2 regions of the Thermomonas sp. LB-4 genome follow, and region 2 is predicted to be linked to the other one. Evidence: riboswitches for the same ligand, from Rfam matches in the RefSeq annotation. Region 2 holds a riboswitch; the other holds the start of a gene.
The links. A riboswitch is a leader RNA that binds a small molecule or an ion and turns the genes downstream of it on or off. The one in region 2 is predicted to bind cobalamin.
Positions count from the first base shown of each region.

Region 1: it holds a riboswitch for cobalamin, as region 2 does, so the genes downstream of both, SPK54_RS12565 (TonB-dependent receptor) here and SPK54_RS04690 (ribonucleoside-diphosphate reductase subunit alpha) in region 2, are expected to answer to the same signal.

Region 1 covers NZ_JAXOFT010000030.1:8,178-14,488, reverse strand. The annotation lists gene SPK54_RS12570 (TetR/AcrR family transcriptional regulator) at 1-536, opposite strand, end outside; gene SPK54_RS12565 (TonB-dependent receptor) at 711-2,594, opposite strand; cobalamin riboswitch at 2,721-2,951, opposite strand; gene SPK54_RS12560 (TfoX/Sxy family protein) at 2,984-3,355, opposite strand; gene SPK54_RS12555 (GAF domain-containing protein) at 3,352-3,837, opposite strand; gene SPK54_RS12550 (TMEM175 family protein) at 3,875-4,612, shown strand; gene bioD (dethiobiotin synthase) at 4,612-5,289, shown strand; gene SPK54_RS12540 (efflux RND transporter permease subunit) at 5,380-6,311, opposite strand, start outside.
Region 2 covers NZ_JAXOFT010000004.1:4,221-10,531, reverse strand. The annotation lists gene clpA (ATP-dependent Clp protease ATP-binding subunit ClpA) at 1-707, shown strand, start outside; gene SPK54_RS04695 (4'-phosphopantetheinyl transferase superfamily protein) at 737-1,444, shown strand; cobalamin riboswitch at 1,461-1,700, shown strand; gene SPK54_RS04690 (ribonucleoside-diphosphate reductase subunit alpha) at 1,971-4,280, shown strand; gene SPK54_RS04685 (ribonucleotide-diphosphate reductase subunit beta) at 4,490-5,509, shown strand; gene SPK54_RS04680 (acyl-CoA thioesterase) at 5,499-5,900, shown strand; gene SPK54_RS04675 (oxidoreductase-like domain-containing protein) at 5,922-6,107, opposite strand; gene SPK54_RS04670 (mechanosensitive ion channel family protein) at 6,176-6,311, shown strand, end outside.

The DNA of each region.
Region 1 (6,311 bases), on a different contig from region 2:
TCGCCGGCGATCAGCGACTGCATCACCAGCCCCTGCACGGTGCCGATGAACAGGGTGGCGGCGACGTCCAGATCCAGACCCGGATCGAGTTCCCGGCAGGCGATGCCTGCCGCCAGATGCCCACGCAGGCGCTGCGCGTAGCCCTGGGTGAGGGTCTGCGCCATGCGCTTGGGGAGGGTGTCGCCGGGTCGCTGCAGCTCGCCGAACAGCATCCGCGGCACCCCAGGGTGGCTGGCGACGAAGCCGACATGGGCCATGAACATCGCCTCCAGCGCGGCCAGCGGGCTTGCGGCCGAAGCCGCCGCGGCGTCCAGCTGCGCCAGCAGGCGCTCGCTTACCCAACCCAGCACCGCCTCGAGGATCGCGTCCTTGCTGGGGAAGTGCCGGAACAGCGCGCCCTGGGTCAGGCCCATGCGCTGGGCGATGGCGGCGGTGGTGATGTCGCCGGGGTTCTGCTCGGCGGCCAGTTCGACCACGGCTTCCACCGTGGCGGCGCGACGCTCGTCGGCGGGCAGGGGGCGGGGGCGCAGGTTCATCGGGGTTCCGAGTGGTGAGTAATCAATTACTCACTATGCTGCGCGCGTACCGCCGGGTTTGCAAGGGGGGCGCCGGCGCGGTGGCGGAAATTCCTACCGCCGGCACGAAAAGGCCCGGCATCGCTGCCGGGCCCCGCATTTCCGCCTGCGCCCTGCGGCGCCGCGTGCTTCAGCTCATTCGGGCTGCCAGCGCAGGCTCAGGGCGTACTCGCGGCCCGGCTGGGCGTACCAGGCGCTGGTTTCATAGCGCTTGTCGAACAGGTTCACCACGTTGGCCTGCAGCGTCCACTCGCGTGCGAAGCGCCACGACACCCGGCCGTCGAGGGTGGCGTAGCCGCCGACCCGCAGGCTGTTGCCGACATCGTCCCAGCGGGCGGCTTCGCCGATGCCGGACAGGCCGAAGCCCCAGTTGCCGAATTCACGGTCCAGGTCGAGGCGCGCGCTGCGGGTGGGGCGGCGGGCCAGGCGCTTGTCGTGGTTGAAGCCGGCGCTGGCGTTGCGTGCATCCAGCCAACCCAGCTGGCCGCGCAGGTCCCATCCGCCCAGCGCCACGCTGGCGGTCAGCTCCAGGCCGCGGATGCGCGCCTGCTCGACGTTGCCGGGGCGGCCGATGCTGGCGTCCCAGGCGATCAGGTCGTCGATGCGGGTGCGGTAGGCGTTGGCCTGCAGCTGCCAGCCGTCGCCGCTGCGCAGCAGCGACAGCTCGCTGCTGCGGGATTCCTCGGGACGCAGCAGCGGATTGCTGTAGCCGGGGAAGTACAGCTCGTTGAAGCTGGGTGCCTTGAACGCGGTGCCGTGGCTGGCGGTGAGGCGCCAGCCCGGGGCGATGTCCATGCCCCAGGCGATGCTGCCGGTGGCGTGGGCACCGAACTGGTCGTTGCGGTCGCTGCGCAGCGACAGCTGCAGGTCATGGGCGCCGAAGTCGCCCTGGTACTGGGCGAACACGGCGCGGTTGCCGCGAGCGGCCGCGAACGGCGACCACGGATCGACGATGGTGGCGCGGTCGCGCAGCCAGTCGAAGCCGGCGCTCAGCAGCTGGCCCTGCGCCACGGTCAGGTCGGCCTGCAGGCTGGCGCTGTCGCGGGTGGTGGTGAAGCGGTTGCTGAAGACGCTGCCCAGGCGGTTGTCGGAATCGTCGCTGTTGCGGCCCAGGGTGAGTTTCAGCTGCACGTCGCTGGCCGGACGCCAGCGCACGCTGCCGCCGACGGTCTGCTGGACGATGTCGGAGTTGTCGACGTAGTCGCCGTCGTAGTCGTTGTGGCCTTCGGCGCGGGTGGCGCGGGCATCGAACTGCCAGGCATCGCCGGCGGCGAAGTCGGCGCGCAGGCTGGCGCTGCTGTTGCGGTAGCCGTCGCGGTCCAGGTGCGTGCCCGGCACGATGAAGCAGCCGGCGCCGGCCCAGGTGGCCGGGTCGTAGAAGCCGCGGCAGGCGTTGATGCCGTCGGTTTCCTGATGGGCGATGTCCACGCCCACGCCGCCGCGCTTGCCGCGCAGGTCGACGCCGGCCGAGGCCTCGCGCAGGCCGTGGCTGCCGGCGGCGATGCGGCCGCGGCCGCGCACGCCTTCGGCCTCGCCGCGGCGGGTGAAGATCTGGATCACCCCGCCGATGGCGTCGGCGCCGTACAGCGAGGAGCGCGGGCCGCGCACGATCTCGATGCGCTCGATCTGCGCCAGCGGCAGGTCCTGCAGCATGGTCAGGCCGGAGGTCGGCGACCCCACGCGCACGCCGTCGATCAGGAACAGGGTGTGGTCGGATTCGGTGCCGCGCAGGAACAGCGTGGACAGCTTGCCCAGCCCGCCCTGGTTGACCAGGGTGATGCCGGCGCGGCCGCGCAGCAGCTCCGGCAGCGAGCGCGCGCTGCCGGCATCGATCTGCGTGCGGTCGATCACCTCCACCGCCGCCAGCGCGGCGTCGGCGGTGCTGGCGGTGCGGGTGGCGGTGACGACGACCTTGTCGAGATCGGTGGCATCGTCGCCATGCGCCGATGCCAGGCCGGGCAGCGCCAGTGCGAGCGCCAGCGGGCTGAGACGGAAAACGGTATCGCGATGGAACTTCATGTTCGTGGATTCTCCGGCGCGCACGCCCGCGCGCCCTGGGATGGTGGGCGACGGCAAACGCAGAGGACAACCACGGACACAGGCGGACGCAGGCGCACGCGCGGGGCCGCGCGACGCCCTCCGCATCGCCATCAGACTGCCTGGGGCCGGTCTCCGGGCTCGCGCGTGGCGCACCCCTTGCGGGATGTTCCCGTCCGGCGCCTTCCCATGCGTGTGCACAGTGGCCGATGCCGGTGTTGTCGCGCTTACCGTTGCGGGGGCAGCGCCGGACTGGAGGCGCGTTCGCGCGTCGTCACCGGCTTCCCGTTTCAACCCGCGGAAATTTTCCGCAAGGTCACCTCAAGCGCGCGCATTGTAGCCTGCCGCTGCGGCCGGCCACTTGTCCGCGGTCAATCGGCGGAGCCGCCGGGGCGGTCGTCGTCGAACAGCGCGAAGGCCGGCGCCGCCGCCTCTTCGTGATGGGTGGTGGTCACCGGTGCCGCGGCGGGGCGCCCGCGCGGCGGCGGCAGCTGGGCGATGGCGGCTTCCGCGGCCTGCACCAGTTCGACGCGGCGTGCATCGGGGACGTCCTGCCAGTGGCAGTCCTGCAGCGCGCCTTCCAGCGCGTACAGCAGGTTGAGGCTGGGCTTGAAGCCGGCCCGGCGCACCTTCATGAAGGCGCCCACCGTGCCCGCCTCGACCAGATCCTCGCGCGTGCGCAACCCGACCTGGCGCAGCCACGCCGCGGACTTGGGACCGATGTTGCGCAGCTTCACGTTCATCCAAGCGATTCCAGGAACGCCCGGGCGATCGCTTCCAGGCCATGCTGGTCTTCAACGGTGAAACGGGCGGGAAGCGGACTGTCGAGGTCGAACACGCCCAGCAGCGCGTCGCCCCGGTACAGCGGCACCACCAGCTCCGAGCGGCTGGCCGAGTCGCAGGCGATGTGGCCGGGGAACGCATTCACGTCCTCCACGCGCTGGGTGGTGCGGGTGCGCGCCGCCGCGCCGCACACGCCCTTGTCGAGCGGGATGCGCACGCAGGCCGGCAGGCCCTGGAACGGGCCCACCACCAGCTCGGTGCCGTCGAAGAAATAGAAGCCGACCCAGTTGAGGTCGGGCAGCGCGTGGTAGACCAAGGCCGACAGGTTGGCGGCGTTGGCGATGCGGTCGCGTTCGCCATGCAGCAGCGCGCGCGCCTGTTCCAGCAGCTGCGCGTATTGTTCCGGCTTGCTGCCGGTGAGTGTGGTGGCGGAAAAACTCATGCGCCGAGTCTAGCAGCGCGCACGCTATGCTGGCGGCATGAGCGAACCCCCCTCCTTGCGGCGCATGCCCGACGGTTTCCTCGAGCGCGGCGAGCAGGTGACGCGGCTGGAAGCCTTCGTGGACGCCGCCTTTGCCTTCGCCGTCACCTTGCTGGTGATTTCGCTGGATGCGATTCCGGACAGCATCCCGGCCCTGATCGAGGCACTCAAGGGCATTCCGGCGTTCGCCGCATCGTTCGCGCAGATCGCGTTCTTCTGGTATTCGCATGCGAGCTGGAGCCGGCGTTACGGCATGAATGACGGTGCCGATGTCTGGCTGAGCCTGCTGCTGGTGTTCCTGGTGCTGGTCTATGTGTATCCGCTGAAGATCGTGTTCGGCGCGCTGTTCTACTGGATCAGTGGCGGCTGGTTCCCGACGCCGGTGCAGTTGGCTTCCGTGGGCGACCTGCGGGCGATGTTCTCCATCTACGGATTGGCCTACGCCACGCTGGCCGGCAGCATGCTGGCGCTGTACGCGCATGCGTGGCGCAGGCGTCAAGCATTGCGGCTGGACGCGGAAGAGACGGTGCGCACGTATGGCTACGCCGCCAGCTGGGGCTGGAGCGTGCTGGTGGCGCTGCTGTCCATCGCGGTGGCGGTGGGATTGCCGGGCCGCATCACGCCGTGGCTCGCCGGTGCGCCCGGCATGGTGTATGCGCTGATGTCGTTCTCGCCGCTCATCGCCAAGGCGGCCATGCGCCGCGCGCGGTCACGATGCGCGGCAGGCATCGCCTGATGTTTTCGATCTACGTCACCGGCACCGATACCGGCATCGGCAAGACCTTCACCAGTTGCGCGTTGCTGCATGCATTGCGGGGCCAAGGCCTGCGCGCAGTAGGCATGAAGCCGGTGGCCAGCGGCTGCGAGCGCATCGACGGCGCGTGGCAGAACGAGGATGCGCTGGCCTTGCAGGCGGCGGGCGAGGCCGGCATCGCCTATGCCGACATCAATCCGTTCGCGCTGGAACATCCGCTGGCGCCGGAACTGGCGGCGCGCGATGCCGGGGTCGAGGTAGCCTTGCCGCCACTCCTCGATGCGCATGCGCGGCTGGCGTCGCGCAGTGATGCGGTGGTCGTCGAGGGCGTGGGCGGTTGGGCCGCGCCGCTGTCGGCATCGCTGATGCAGGCCGACCTGGTGCGCGCGCTGCGGCTGCCGGTGGTGCTTGTCGTCGGGCTGCGGCTGGGCTGCCTCAACCATGCGTTGCTCAGCGCGCACGCGATTGCTGCCGATGGGTTGCATCTTGCCGGCTGGATCGGTTCGCACGTCGATCCGGCGATGGAGCGCGTCGAAGACAATCTGGCGATGCTGCGCGAACGCCTGCCGGCGTCGTGCTGGGGCGTGCTGCCATATGCACCGGATGCGGGTCCGGCGGCGATGGCACGGCATTTGCGGATTCCGTTCCTCGCGAAATGAACCCGGGGCGGGTGCAGCTGCCCGTTGTCACCGCCAAACAAAAACGCCCGGTTCCCCGGGCGTTTTCGTCTTGCATCATCCGCAATGCGGTCAACCGTGCTGCGGTTCCGGCAATGCGTCCGCATCCCCTGCGGCCTGCGGATCGTGTACATGGTCGCGCGCCAAGTACAGGTAGAACGCCGGCAGCACGAACAGCGTGAACAGCGTGCCGATGGTCATGCCGGAGGCGATCACCACGCCCATCGAGAAGCGCGATGCGGCGCCCGGGCCCTTGGCCAGCAGCAGCGGGACCATCGCGAACACCAGCGCGGCGGTGGTCATCAGCACCGGGCGCAGGCGGATGCCCGTGGCCTCCTCGATCGCTTCGCGCTTGGACAACCCCTGCTCGATCTGCAGCTTGTTGGCGAACTCCACGATCAGGATGCCGTGCTTGGAGATCACGCCCACCAGCGTCACCAGGCCCACCTGCGTGTAGATGTTGATGCTCATGCCGGGGAATGCTTCGATGCCGGCGAACTGCAGCACCTGCGACAGCAGTGCCAGCACGTTCAGCGCCAGCAGCGCGCCGCAGATCGCCATCGGTACCGTCAGCAGCATGATCAGCGCATCGCGGAAGCTTTCGAACTGGGCCGACAGCACCAGGAAGATCACCACCAGCGCCAGCGCCAGGGTCAGCAGCATCGCCGAGCCCTCCTGCTTGAACTGCCGCGACTCGCCGGCGTAGTCCACGCTGTAGCCCTGCGGCAGCACTTCCTTCGCCGCCTGGTCCAGGATCGCCAGCGCCTCGCCCTTGCTCACGCCGGGGCGGGGGGCGAAGGTGATCGACACCGCGTTGAGCTGCTGGAAGCGCTTGAGCGATTGCGGCTGCGCGCTTTCCTCGAGGGTGACGATGGTGGACAGCGGAATCAGGTCGCCGTCGCGGGTGCGGGTGTAGTAGTTCTCCAGCGCCGAGGCGTTCAAGCGGTCGCTGCGCTGCACCTGCGGGATCACCCGGTAGGCGCGGTTCTGCATCGAGAACAGGT
Region 2 (6,311 bases):
AATACATGGAGCCGCATTCGGTCAGCCGCCTGATCGGCGCGCCGCCCGGCTACGTGGGCTTCGACCAGGGCGGCCTGCTGACCGAGAAGATCGTCAAGACGCCGCACTGCGTGCTGCTGCTGGACGAGATCGAGAAGGCGCACCCGGACATCTTCAACATCCTGCTGCAGGTCATGGACCGCGGCGCGCTGACCGACACCAACGGGCGCGAGGCCAACTTCCGCAACGTGATCGTGGTGATGACCACCAATGCCGGCGCCACCCAGGCGGCGCGGCGCAGCATCGGCTTCACCCAGCAGGATCACAGCCCGGACGCGATGGAGGCGATCCGTCGCGGCTTCACGCCCGAGTTCCGCAACCGGCTGGATGCGGTGGTGCAGTTCCAGGCGTTGGGCTTCGAGCACATCCTGCGGGTGGTGGACAAGTTCCTGATCGAGCTGGAAACGCTGCTGCACGAGAAGCAGGTGACCCTGACCGCCACCCCGGCCGCGCGCGAATGGCTGGGACAGCAGGGCTTCGATCCGCTGATGGGCGCCCGCCCGATGGCGCGGCTGATCCAGGACAAGATCAAGCGCCCGCTGGCCGATGAACTGCTGTTCGGCAAGCTGGTCGACGGTGGCCGGGTGGCGCTGGACGCGGTGGATGGCGAGCTGGTGCTGGACGTGCAGGCCGAACCCGAAAAACTGCTGCCGGCAATGGTGGACTGATTGGCGGCGCAGGCGCGGCGGTGGTCCGCATGAGCGGTGCCGCGCGCCTGCACCTGCTGCCGGTCGTCGCGACCGCCGCCGACACGGTTGCGCGCGGGCTGGAGTGGTTGACCGCAACGGAGCGCCTGCGCTTGCAGGCCATCACGTCGCCTGCTCGCCGCGACACGTTCCTGGCGGGCCATTGGCAGGCCCGATGGTTGGCCGCGCAGTGGCTGCAGGTGGATGTACGCAGGCTGGCGTTGGATGCGCAGGCCGATGGCCGCCCGCTGCTGCACGTGGACGGCGATGCCGCGCCGCTGCAGGTGTCGCTGAGCCATAGCGGCGATTGGCTTGCGGTTGCGCTGGCCGATGCGCCGGTGGGCGTCGATGTCGAGTTGCCGCAGCGTGTGCGCGACTGGAACGCGCTGGCGCGGTTCGTGTTTTCGCCGGAGGAGCGCCAGCGCGTGCACGACGCGGACGAGGCGACCCGAGCCGACGTATTCCATGCGCTGTGGACGCTGAAGGAGGCGCGCGGCAAGCGCAGCGGCGAGGGCCTGCAGCCGCGTGCCGCCCGCACGGTGACCGCGCAGCCCGTCGAGGCGGCCGCTGCGGAGGCACTGAGTTGGGCGTTCGGCAGCGGTGCGCTGGCGCTGGCGGTGTCGCCCGGAACCCGGCTGGAATGGATCGGCGGGACGCTCGACACGCCCGCTTACTGGCGCTATGCGGCAAGCGCCGGGGACGCGGCTGCCCGGGATTGACCCTCGGCGACATCCCCCGTATCTTGGGGTTGTCGGTTCCGTCAGGCACAACTTGTCGGATGAAAAGGGAAGCCGGTGCGGCGCAGTGTTCTCCGGAACGGCGCGCCCATCCCGGCACTGCCCCGCAGCGGTAGGTGGAGACGAAGTCGCGATTCGCACTGGGGCGGTGGCCCTGGGAAGCGGCGGCCGAGGCGGTGGGGCTGCATGCCCGCCACATCCACGAGTCCGAAGACCTGCCGACAGCCGCGCGAAGCACGCCGCGCGGTGCCGGCCGACGGATCTCCGGGGGGAGATGGCTGGTGCAGCAGGGTCGCCGCGCACGCAGGCCGTGCCGGATCGCAGGCCGTGCGACACCGCGCTTCCACCCTGACGTTTCCGATGCCATCCGCGCCTGCGAGGGACAGGCCGGGCCCGTGCATCCGCATGGAGACGCCAGATGTCGCAGACCTTGATTGCCGAAGCGCCCGCCGAAGCGGCACCCGCCGCGCCCGCGTTCGACCTCACCCCGCCACCCACCGCCACCGCCATGGCGGTCACCAAGCGCAACGGCAGCACCGAGCCGGTCGATCTGAACAAGATCGTGCGCGCCGTCCAGCGCTGCTGCGACGGGCTGCACGCGGTCGACCCGATGCGCGTGGCCACCCGCACCATCTCTGGCCTGTACAACGGCGCCAGCACGCAGGAACTGGACGAGCTGTCGATCCGCACCGCCGCGCTGCTGATCGGAGAGGAACCCGAATACGGCCGGCTGGCCGCGCGCCTGCTGGCCAACACCATCGCCAAGGAAGTCACCGGGCAGGAAATCCACGCGTTCTCGCAGTCGGTCAGCCGCGGACATGAAGTCGGCCTGATCAACGACCGCCTGCTCGGCTTCGTGCAGGCCAACGCGCGCAAGCTCAACGACGCCATCGACCCGGCGCTCGACCTGAACTTCGACTACTTCGGCCTGCGCACCCTGTACGACCGCTACCTGTTGCGTCACCCGCATTCGCGCAAGGTGATCGAAACGCCGCAGCAGTTCTTCCTGCGTATCGCCAGCGCCTTGAGCGAGGACGTGCCGGAGGCGCTGGCGCTGTACCAGCGGCTGGGCAGCCTGGACTACCTGCCGTCCAGCCCGACCCTGTTCAACGCCGGCACCCGCCACGAGCAGCTGTCCTCGTGCTTCCTGCTGGATTCGCCGCAGGACTCGCTGGAGTCGATCTACGCGCGCTACGGCGAGATCGCCCAGCTGTCGAAGTTCAGCGGCGGGATCGGCGTGAGCTGGTCGCGGGTGCGCTCGCGCGGCTCGCTGATCCGCTCGACCAACGGCCATTCCAACGGCATCGTGCCCTGGCTGAAGACGCTGGATTCGTCGGTGGCGGCGGTCAACCAGGGCGGCAAGCGCAAGGGCGCGGCCTGCGTGTACCTGGACACCTGGCACGCCGACATCGAGGATTTCCTCGAGCTGCGCGACAACGCCGGCGACGACGCGCGCCGCACCCACAACCTCAATCTGGCCAACTGGGTGCCCGACCTGTTCATGCGGCGCGTCGAGGCCGACCAGGTCTGGTCGCTGTTCGATCCACACGCGGTGCCGGAGCTGGTGGACCTGCACGGCGAGGCGTTCGAGCACGCCTACCAGCAGGCCGAAGTGCAGGGCAAGGCGCAGCGCACCGTGCCGGCGCGCAAGCTGTATGCGCGGATGATGCGCACCCTGGCCGAGACCGGCAACGGCTGGATGACCTTCAAGGACAAGTGCAACCGCGCGGGCAACCAAACCCTGCGCCCGCACAACGTCATCCACCTGTCCAACCTGTGCACCGAGATCCTGGAGGTCACCAGCGCGGAAGAAACGGCGGTGTGCAACCTCGGCTCGATCAACCTTGCGCATCACCTGGACCCGCACGGCGACTTCGATTTCGACAAGCTGGCCGAAACCGTGCGGCTGGCGGTGCGCCAGCTCGACCGGGTGATCGACCTGAACTTCTATCCGATCGAGCCAGCGCGCCGGGGCAACCTGCGCTGGCGGCCGGTCGGGCTGGGCTGCATGGGCCTGCAGGATGTGTTCTTCCGCAAGCGTCTGGCGTTCGACTCCGAAGCCGCCCGCGCGCTGTCGAAGAAGATCGCCGAGGAGATCTATTTCCACGCGCTGGACGCGTCCTGCGAGCTGGCTGTCGAGCGCGGCGCGCATGCCTCGTTCGCCGACACCCGCGCGTCCGTCGGCGAGCTGCAGTTCGATGCGTGGGATGTCACTCCCGACAACCCCGCGCGCTGGGATGCCTTGCGCGCGCTCATCCAGCAGCACGGCCTGCGCAATTCCCTGCTGATCGCCATCGCCCCGACCGCGACCATCGCGTCCATCGCCGGCTGCTACGAATGCGTGGAGCCGCAGGTGTCCAACCTGTTCAAGCGCGAGACGCTGTCCGGCGACTTCCTGCAGGTCAACCGCTACCTCGTCGCCGAGCTCAAGCAGCTGGGCCTGTGGACGCCGGAGATGCGCGATGCGATCAAGCTGGCCGACGGCTCGATCCAGAACCTTGCGCAGATCCCGGAAACCCTTCGCCACGTCTACCGCACCGTGTGGGAGCTGCCGATGCGCAGCCTGATCGACATGGCCGCCGAGCGCGGCGCGTTCATCGACCAGTCCGCCTCGCTCAACCTGTTCATGGAAAGCCCGAACATCGGCGCGCTCTCGTCCATGTACATGTACGCATGGAAGCAGGGCATCAAGACCTGCTACTACCTGCGCTCGCGCCCGGCCACCAAGATCGCCAAGACCACCGTGTCCAGCTACACGCCGGCGCAGGCGGTGGCTTGCTCGCTGGAGAACCCGGAAGCCTGCGAAGCCTGCCAGTAATCCCTGTTCTCCCTCTCCCGCCATGCGGGGAGAGGGGGCCGACGGCGGGTGAGGGGCGCTTTTCGCGTTTCCTCACCGAACCCTCATCCGGCGCTACGCGCCACATACATTCGCGCCATCCATGGCGCTCACCCTTCGGGCGGCTGACCCCGTGCAAATCGGCAATCCTGCCGCTTTGTCTCCCGAAGGGAGAAGAAAAAGGAATCCCCATGTCCGCACAACCACGCCAAATGCTGCTCGATCCCGGTTTCGAACTGACGTTGCGCCCGATGCGCTACCCGGATTTCTACGAGATGTACCGCAACGCCATCCGCAACACCTGGACGGTGGACGAGATCAACTTCCAGATCGACATCACCGACCTGCATTCGAAGATGTCGCCGGCCGACCGCCACCTGATCCATCGGCTGGTGGCGTTCTTCGCCACCGGCGATTCCATCGTATCCAACAACCTGGTGCTGAACCTGTACCAGCACCTCAACGCGCCGGAAGCGCGCATGTACCTGTCGCGCCAGCTGTACGAGGAGGCGCTGCACGTGCAGTTCTACCTGACCCTGCTGGACAACTACCTGCCCGACCCGGAAGAGCGCTTCAAGGCGTTCGCGGCGGTGGAGAACATCCCGTCGATCAAGAAGAAGGCGGATTTCTGCTTCAAGTGGATCGACTCGATCCAGGGCCTGAAGCGCATCGAGACCCGCGAGCAGCGCCGCCAGTTCCTGCTCAACCAGATCTGCTTCGCCGCCTGCATCGAAGGCCTGTTCTTCTTCGCCGCCTTCGCCTATGTCTACTACTTCCGTTCGCGCGGTCTGCTGCCGGGGCTGTCGTCCGGCACCAACTGGGTGTTCCGCGACGAAAGCTGCCACATGGACTTCGCCTTCGAATGCGTGCGCACCATCCGCGCCGAGGAGCCGGACCTGTTCGACGCGGGGATGGAGGTGCAGGTGCGCGACATGCTGGCCGAGGCGATCGAATGCGAGGTGCAGTTTGCCGAGGACGTGCTCTCCGGCGGCGTGGCCGGCATCTCGACCCGCGACATGCGCCAGTATTTGCAGCACTGCGCCGACAATCACTTCGTCAAGCTGGGCATGGCGAAGCAGTACAACGTGCGCAATCCGCTGCCGTTCATGGAGCTGCAGGACGTACAGGAGCTGACCAACTTCTTCGAGCGTCGCGTGTCGGCCTACCAGGTCGGCGTGCAGGGCGAGGTGGCGTTCGACCATGCCTTCTGAGCCGGCGCGGCCCATCGAGGCGCGCTTGCAGGAGATCGTCTTCCCCGACCACGCCAACCATCTGGGCACGCTCTTCGGCGGACAGGCGCTGGCGTGGATGGACAAGGCCGCGTTCATCGCCGCCTCGCGCTACGCGCGGCGGACGGTGGTGACGGCGCGTTCGGAGCAGGTGGATTTCCGCCTGCCGATCCGTCAGGGCCAGCTGGTGGAAGTGGTGGCGAGGATCGTCGAGGTCGGGCGCAGTTCGATGCAGGTGGAGGTGGAGCTGATCGCCGAGGACCTGCTGGGCGGCGAGTGCGAGCTGTGCACGCGCGGGCGCTTCACGATGATCGCGCTGGACGGGCGTGGGCGGCCGACCGGGATCCCGGCACTGTCCGAGCACCCGCCGTAGCAGCGCGCCGCCGCGGCGCGCCTATCGGTGGGCGTCGGGATGGCGGGCCAGCCACGCCGCCAGCGTCTGCCGGTAATGCGCCAGTGCTTCGGCGTAGGTGTCGTTGATGCAGGGATCGCAACCGCTGTCGCAGCAGTCGCTGGGCAGCGGCGCCTCCGGTGGCTGCGGGCGCGGGTCGTCGATGGGGTCTGGAAGAGTGCACTGCATGCGCCCATTATCGCCGCGGCTGACGCCTGCTGCCGCTGTTGTCGCAGTGCCGCGGGTAACATGGGGGCATGGAAAGATACCTGCCTGTGTGGCTGCAGCCCCGGTTCGAGTACCTCGCGCTGGCCCTGCAAGTGCTGGCGATCCTGCTGGTGGCGTGGTCGCTGCGCGGGTTGGTGCGGCGGCTGATCGCGCGCCTGGCCGCGC